DNA from 2 places in the Pradoshia sp. D12 genome. Region 1 is predicted to be linked to the other one. Evidence: predicted binding sites of a transcription regulator. Region 1 holds the regulator's gene; the other holds the start of a gene.
The links. Region 1 encodes NrdR, which represses ribonucleotide reductase genes. Its sites were predicted from a motif close to AACACNATATATNGTGTT; they were not measured.

Region 2: a site for NrdR is predicted at 3,297-3,314, ahead of F7984_RS13390 (vitamin B12-dependent ribonucleotide reductase). Genes of this name have one in related genera too.

The regions. Positions count from the first base shown of each region.
Region 1 covers NZ_CP044545.1:3,142,283-3,146,654, reverse strand. The annotation lists gene F7984_RS15105 (glyceraldehyde-3-phosphate dehydrogenase) at 1-766, shown strand, start outside; gene speD (adenosylmethionine decarboxylase) at 1,082-1,462, shown strand; gene nrdR (transcriptional regulator NrdR) at 1,712-2,170, shown strand; gene F7984_RS15090 (replication initiation and membrane attachment family protein) at 2,243-3,619, shown strand; gene dnaI (primosomal protein DnaI) at 3,637-4,372, shown strand, end outside.
Region 2 covers NZ_CP044545.1:2,796,403-2,800,774, reverse strand. The annotation lists gene F7984_RS13420 (DNA/RNA non-specific endonuclease) at 1-164, shown strand, start outside; gene F7984_RS13415 (hypothetical protein) at 335-550, opposite strand; gene F7984_RS13410 (DUF4023 domain-containing protein) at 815-940, opposite strand; gene F7984_RS13405 (NAD(P)H-binding protein) at 1,061-1,738, shown strand; gene F7984_RS13400 (DUF1836 domain-containing protein) at 1,821-2,423, shown strand; gene F7984_RS13395 (rhodanese-like domain-containing protein) at 2,481-2,864, opposite strand; gene F7984_RS13390 (vitamin B12-dependent ribonucleotide reductase) at 3,444-4,372, shown strand, end outside.

The DNA.
Region 1 (4,372 bases):
TGGGATTGATATCGTAATCGAAGCAACTGGGAAATTTAATCATCGTGATCAAGCAGCTCTTCATTTAAATGCCGGTGCAAAACGAGTCGTTTTAACAGCTCCCGGGAAGAATGAGGACGTCACGATTGTAATGGGTGTTAACGAGGATACATTGGATATCAATAAACACCTTGTTATTTCTAATGCATCCTGCACAACTAACTGTCTCGCTCCTGTTGTAAAAGTACTCGATGAACAATTTGGAATTGACAATGGTCTTATGACAACCGTTCATGCATATACAAATGATCAAAATAATATCGATAACCCGCACAAAGATTTACGCAGAGCACGTGCCTGTGCACAAAGTATCATACCTACCACAACTGGAGCAGCCAAAGCACTCTCACTGGTGCTTCCTCATTTAAAAGGAAAACTCCATGGTATTGCGTTGAGAGTACCAACTCCAAACGTCTCTTTAGTTGATTTGGTAGTAGATTTAAAAAGAGAAGTTACTGTTAATGAAATCAATCAAGCGTTTAAAACAGCAGCTGAAGGATCATTGGCCGGTATTATCCAATACAGCACAGAGCCGCTTGTTTCGATTGATTTTAATACGAATCCACATTCGGCTATTGTAGATGCACTCTCAACAATGGTGATTGGTGCAAATAAAGTGAAAGTGCTTGCCTGGTATGACAATGAGTGGGGATACTCATGCAGAGTGGTAGAATTAGTAAACCATGTGGCACGCCTTCTTCAGGAGGATAAGGTGAAAGTAAGTTAATAATAATAAACAATATCTATTACGGTCTGGCTGTCTTTCTAAAAAAAAAGGCGGTTCAGGCCGTTCTTTGATTCATATTCTAGAATAAACTAAGAAAAACAATTAATGTACATTTAGTGGTAATTATTAACTAATATTGAATTGTATGATTGATTTTGAAATATAAACCATATATACTAAATGTCGTAAACTTCATCATCCTGGCAGTACTACTTAAAGGGTTAGGACCTCTCAGGACTAACTTTCCCCCGTGGTAGTAAAGGCCAGAAACGAAGATAATTATAATTCGTTTAAATGCTAAAGGGGGAATTGAACATGCATACAATAGGTCGTCATGTCATTTCTGAATTATGGGGCTGTGATTTATCTAAATTGAACGATGTTAATCAGATTGAACAAATATTCGTGGACGCTGCTTTACGATCTGGAGCTGAAGTTAGAGAAGTAGCCTTCCATAAGTTTGCGCCACAGGGAGTAAGCGGAGTAGTCATTATATCTGAATCACATTTAACCATTCATAGTTTTCCGGAACATGGTTATGCGAGTATTGATGTATATACATGCGGTGACTTAGATCCTAATGTGGCTGCTGATTTTATAGCTGAAGCCTTAAACGCTCAGGTTAGGGAACACATTGAAATCCCGCGAGGCATGGGTCCGGTTGCTGTCAGCCATGTTCTTGCTAAAGCATTATAAATAAAAAATATTAAAGAGATGTCCTTTTGTGTTGACTCAAAAAAGCTAGATTCAAACTCTAACTTTTAGGGGTGCAGTACATATGCATCTCTTTTTTTTGTGGCAAACGTCTTTTACTTGCCCATTATTTACTTTTCTCCGATAGTATTGGCCGTATCATAGATAAAAAATAGCATTTTATGCAAACAGACTTGTCCTATTCGATTTGTTTTAATAAGATAGAACTATAGAAAAGGACGGTGCTAATCTATGATATGTCCAACGTGCCAACATAATGGGACAAGAGTGCTGGATTCCCGCCCTGCGGATGAAGGACGTTCAATACGTAGAAGAAGAGAATGCGAATCCTGTAGTTATCGTTTTACTACATTTGAAAAGGTAGAAGAAATTCCGCTAATTGTGGTAAAAAAAGATGGCGCACGGGAAGAATATAGCAGAGAAAAAATCCTAAGAGGTTTAATCCGAGCTTGTGAAAAGCGTCATGTTGCTCTTAAAGAACTGGAAGAGATTGCAACTGATGTTGAAAAAGAAATAAGAAATCAAGGATTTTCTGAAATAAAAAGTGATTTAATAGGTGAAATGGTTATGGATAGGCTGGCTGAGTTGGATGAAGTGGCCTATGTCCGTTTCGCTTCTGTGTATCGTCAATTTAAGGATATAAATGTCTTTATTGACGAATTGAAAGAATTAATGAAAAAAGAGGATTAAGTAGAGCTGAAGACAGTTTCTTTAGCTCTTTTTTCAACTATAAAAACCCGAAGTACGAAAGGTTTGTAGACAATGCAATTTTCATGGAAGTTTGTAAATCCTAAAGACAGATATGTTGTACTATATAAAGAAAAGCTATCAGAAATGGACCATAAATCGATTCAATATTTATATCAGCCACTTGTAGGAGGATTGGCTGTTTCTTTGTATATGACCTTATTAAACGAAGTCAATACAGGTAACATGTATTCCAGACAAACGACACATCGTTGGTTAATGGATGTACTTGGTTTACCTTTGGATGAGATATTTCAATACCGAAAAAGGCTTGAAGGAATCGGGTTATTAAAAACATATAAAAAAGCAACTCCGGAAGGTAATGTTTTTATATATGAGATTCTTTGTCCTTTAAGTCCGGATAAATTTTTCCATGATGATTTGCTGCCTATTTATCTGAAGCAAAAACTAGAAGAGAGACATTACGAACGGCTGCTCACGATGTTTGCGGATAAACGTATACCGGATGATTATGAGGAAATAACACAATCGTTCAATGAGGTGTTTGCATCTGAATTTCGCAATCCAAAAGAAATCATCAGCTCGGAAACTGATCAAAACATGCAATTCTTCTCAAAGGACCCACAGGGATATAGCCATAATTTAATGGAGCAATTTGATTTCGAGTTATTATTTGCGACGGCTAAAAACAGCTTTATATCGAGAAAAGCGTTTACTCCAAATGTGATGGAATCCATCGCGATGCTATCGTATTTATATAAAATTAATGTAATGGATATGAGCAAGTTGATTTTACGCTGTCAAAATCAACATAATGAAATTGATATAGACGAACTCAGAAAATGTGCAAGAGAGTTTTTCCACATCAATCATGGTGAAGAAATGCCGACACTGATTGAACAGAAACAGCCTGAGTATGAACGTACGATCATAGAACCTAAAACACCCGAGGAGCATTTGCTGTATACTTTTGAAACAACCTCTCCGTTGGAATTTCTAGTTAGCCTTTCGCAAGGCGCAATGCCTTCCGACAATGATCTGGCACTTGTAGAAAAGGTCATGGTCAATCAAAAGCTTCCTCCTGGAGTCGTTAATGTCCTTCTGCACTATGTCATGTTAAAATCAGATATGAAATTGCAATCAAACTATGTGGAGACAATTGCTTCGCACTGGGCGAGGAAAAATATCACCACCGTCCGTGAAGCCTATGAAATGGCTTTGAGTGAGCATAAGAAATACCAAACCTGGGCTAATGAGAAAAAGACGAAAACAAATAAATCAACACGCCGCACATCGGGTAATGCGAGGAAGGAAATCGTTCCTGACTGGCTGGATGAAACAAAGAAGAAAGAGCCAGTTGCTCAATCCACCGAAATTGCTGAGCGGGTAAGAAAACTCAAGGAAAAATTGCAAAATGAAAATTCTAAATAAACAGGAGGTGTATAAGGATGAAAAATATACAGGATGCACTGAATCAGCTCGGGAAGCGTGAAAACTTTCAACAAAGATTGGATGAAATGAGAAATATTGTTTTAAAAGATCCTGATGTCCGTTTATTTATAAATGAACATAGCAGTCAGCTGACAAGCGACATGATTGAAAAAAGCATGAATAAGCTCTACGAGTTCTCCACTCAAACGAAGACATGTGACGAATGTCCTTCTTTATCTGAATGTAAAAATCTTCTTCAGGGTCATCATCCGCACCTGTTTATTCAGGGGAAACGGATTGATGTTCGGTATGAACCCTGTCATAAAAAACGCAGGCAGGAAGAGAAGAATCGATTACGTAAGCTGATCCGTGCCAGCCATGTACCAAAAGAAATTGTGGAGGCTTCTTTTTCTAATTTGATTTGGGATGAGTATACGACCGAAGCACGTGTGGAGGCAGTCGAAAAGGCAAAGAATTTTGTTGACTCATATATAAATGGTGCTGGTCATAAAGGGCTCTATTTATACGGTGAATTTGGGGTAGGTAAAACCTATTTGCTTGGTGCGATTGCAAACGCACTGTCTGAAGAGGGCGTTTCATCACATATTGTGTACTGGCCTGAATATTTAAGAGAATTAAAAGGGTCCTTCGCGGAAAATTCCTATAACCAAAAGGTGGATGCCTTAAAGGAAGTTCCTATTTTGATGATTGATGATATTGGAGCAGAAACGATGAGTGCCTGGTCGCGTGATG
Region 2 (4,372 bases), 350 kb from region 1:
GTTCAAATACAGGCGGTAATATTTCTAGTGTCGATACGAACGGTAATGGTGAGGTGACGATTAAAGAAGCAAAAGATGCAGGTTTCAGTATGCCTATAACGAGTGACCACTGGTTGTACCCTTATATGCGGGATAACGATGGTGATGGGATGGTAGGTGAGTAGGCATCTAGACTATAGAAATATTAAAACCCTCCTAGTCAATAGGAGGGTTCTGTTGTGATAAAAATTACTTAAACTGAAAGAGCGTTAGTCCAATAAGCTACTTCCTTTTTGGTGGGGCTATTTTCATATTAACAAACATAATAACTAGCTAGAATCCTTACCCTTTCCAATCAACGCATTAGTTTGCCAGGTAACCGTTTAATCCCTTCGGTACAAATAATACTTCCTAAAACACCAACTAAAACGCTGGATGAAATAATTTTAAATGCATAATAAATACCTGTACCTGTTATAAAATCTAGTACTAAAAATTTTTTAATGGTAGACCACCTAATCGTATAGAAAACAACTTGATTATGTGTTTTGTTTTCATATTCTTTAATCACACCCAAATCATTTTTCCTAAGATATGAATATATAAGGTTGTTTGATTCCACTAACCTGCAATATAAGAAGGAGCAATATTATGAATTTTTGAGGGCTTTATAAAATAATGCTATCTAACAGGGAATTTTATGTTAATGGAAGTAATGGGTTTTAGTGGTACTACTAATAGGTGTTACTCTATTTATGGGATTAATCGTAAGAAAGGCTGGCAAGTAAGCAAAAAGCCATGAGAAACATAACTCATGGCATTCGATTACAAGGTATTAATGCTGTTTATTTGGAAGTTTTTTGCTTGGACGTCCATATCCTTGTTTAGCTTGGTTCTTTTCAGCCTTTTGTTGCTTTTCATGCAAATTTTCTACAAATTCATGAGTGCTTTCTTCTTTCATATATTTCATCCTCCCTCTTATGGATTTATAGTTATTTTCTCAATTTTAATGGAATTCATGCATGACGAAAATAGATTATAATAGAGGAAACGAAAATAAAGGGTAGATGGAGGAAAATAGATGACCGGTAAAGTAGGGTTAGTAATTGGGGCAACCGGATTAGTTGGAAAGGAATTGGTGACAACGCTTTTGGATTCACGTGAATTTGAGAAAGTGATTGTATGGGTAAGGACCAGCACGGGTATTCAACATTCAAAGCTTAGGGAAAGTTTTCCGGATTTTGAACAATTGGATCAGGAACCTCTACCAAGTGATGTTGATTGTATTTTTTGCTGTTTGGGTACAACCATTAAGAAAGCGAAGACAAAGGAAGCGTTTAGGAAAGTCGATTATACATACCCGTTGATGCTTGCAGAGAATGCTAAACAGCACCAGGTTCGTCAATTCTTAATTATTTCTGCAATGGGTGCTGATGAAAAATCCCATGTGTTTTACAGCAAAACAAAAGGGCAACTGGAGACTGCATTGAAACAGCTTCAATTAAACAGTCTAACCATTTTTAGACCATCACTTTTATTGGGGAATAGGCAAGAATTTAGATTGGGAGAGGGATTGGCAGCTTTAGTCAGTAAATCTTGCCCGTTTGTATTTAAAGGTCCTCTTAAGAAATATAAGCCGGTACAAGGAAAAATGGTGGCAGAGGCTATGTATATATGTGCGCTGCAGGATAAAAAGGGTATAAATGAAGTTGCTTCCTATGAGATAGAGCAAATTGCCAAGTATTCCGATAAATTATAAAATGCTAAAAGTTCACCATCCTTACAGAATCTGAATGGTTAATGTATAATAGAAATTACTATTAGTAAACAGAGGTTACAAAATGAAAAACAATGAAGAACTTATCAATCAACTGGGATTGCAAGATAAAATCACATTAGAGGATATACCAGATATTGATTTATATATGGATCAAGTCATTCAATTATTCGAGAGTAAATTCAAAATGTCTAAGCGGAATGATGATGAAAAAGTTTTAACTAAAACGATGATTAACAATTATGCCAAGGGTAAAGTATTTTTTCCTATTAAAAATAAAAAATATTCTAAGCGGCATTTAATAGTAATCAGCCTGATTTATCAGTTGAAAGGGACACTCTCTATAAGTGACATTAAAACGATTCTGGGACCCTTGAACACTAAGATAGTAGAGGAAGACTTACAGCTTGATGAGCTGTATTCCAGCTTTCTGCGCTTGACTGATCACAATGCTCATAAATTTAAAGAAGACATACTAGAGAGTATCTCTGAGGCAAAAGAAGAAGGGGTACATTTAGGCGGCACTCTGGATGAGTTCAATGGCGATGTTGAATATTTTGAGAAATTATTAATGATCGCTTCTCTTTCTCATATGAGCCAGCTGTATAAAAAAGCAGCAGAGAATCTGGTAGATGAATTTAACAGTGGTAATAAAACGAAATCATAAAAAATATCCGTTTAATTATAAAGAGCCAAGTGCATACCCTGCATTGGCTCTTTGATTTTATTTAGTTTTAATTTTACCCTTCCATTGTTTGAAGCCGCCCTCGAGTTGATAAAGTTCACGATAGCCTTTTTTATATAGCATCTGAGCAGCTCGTGTGCTTCTCATTCCGCTTTGACAATAAAGATAAACAGGTTTATCTTTGCGGAGTTCCTTCATACGCATTTTCAATTGTGTTGAAGGTATGTTGCGGGCTCCTAAAATATGTCCGCCATCAAACTCTTTTTGCTCACGAACATCTATTAACTGAGCTTTTCGATAGCCAGCTTTAAAGTCCTCTTGGGACAATGTCGTAACCATTTTTTTGCTGGAGAACCAACTGTAGATGGAATATCCAATGATCAATACAGCCAGAACAATTAATACGATTAATGATGTTGGCAATTCAATCCCCACTTTCTCTTTCTGTTCACTTTACTATTATACAGTTCGTATATTTGTCTGGCAAAAAAAATTTCTGGTAATAGTTTACGAATTTGTGATAAAAAATTATTGCATTTAGGAAGGTAGACATATTGTCTTTGGATTCAAAATAATGGTTATATCGATATAGCGTTATTAGAAAGGACAATAAGTTTACAAATCACTATAAATCAAGTATCGTGCATTATGGACAAAAATTTATTTTTTAGGAAAAAAATTTTGGGTCGAAAATGCAAAAATGCTGTTATATGAAGCATAGTTAAGCTTCATAATATGCAAGCTGAGATTTTGTTTATTTTGGTTCGAAAATAGTTAAAAAGAAGATTATATCTTTGATTTTCTTTACTTTTTGTAAAATTTTAATAATTGACAATTTTAGCAGAAGATGCTCCAGACACTATATGTGGTATGAATTATAAAAATACAAATACTATATGTTGAATTAAAATGTAGCCTATGATAACGTAGAGATATTCATTTAAGAACTTAACAAAGATAAATAAAAAAGAGATAATATTATTGGTTGAAGGAGAGATCAAATTGCCTACTGTAACAAATCGCAAGTTGTCTATAAATGTCGAAAGGTTAAATAAAGATATAGCCCTATTTCCGCAAGTTTTTCCGATTACTCCAGACATGAATAAGACGTATAAGGGTGTTTCAAGGCTTGTGATGATAGATCGCTATTCCTTCAAAGATACGGAAAAAATGACACTTAGTAATGGAGATTTTGTTGTACTTACCATTAAAGAAGACCCAAAATTTCCTGCCCGTGGACTTGGGTACATCCAACATATTGATTGGGAAGCCAAGAAAGCACATGTATTGGTTGAAGAAGAATTCCGCTCATCCTTGGACAAGCATGATGAAATTAAAACCGGTCTGATTTGTAAATCACTCGACGTCATTGAAAAACCACTTGAAATTTATTATGAACAGATTGCGAAACGGAATGCACGCGGTTTGGCTGAAGTTGAAAAAACGGAAGAGAAACGCAAGGAATGGTTTGATAAATTTTATAATGAATTAGTTCAAACGAATTTTATCCCGGCAGGACGTGTGCTCTATGGAGCCGGTTCTGAAACAGAAGTAACCTACTTTAACTGCTATGTAATGCCATTTATTAATGACAGCCGTGAAGGGATTTCTGAACATCGCAAACATGTGATGGAAATTATGAGTCGCGGAGGCGGTGTCGGTACGAATGGTTCCACTTTACGTCCAAGAAACACGCTTGCTCGCGGTGTAAACGGAAAATCCTCAGGTGCAGTATCCTGGTTGGATGATATTGCAAAATTAACTCACTTAGTTGAACAGGGTGGTTCCCGTCGCGGAGCTCAAATGATTATGCTCTCTGACTGGCATCCGGATATCGTAGAATTTATCATCTCAAAAATGCAAAATCCTAAAATTTTGCGCTTCTTAATGGAAGTCAGCAAGGATGAAGTAATTCGTAGACATGCATCTGA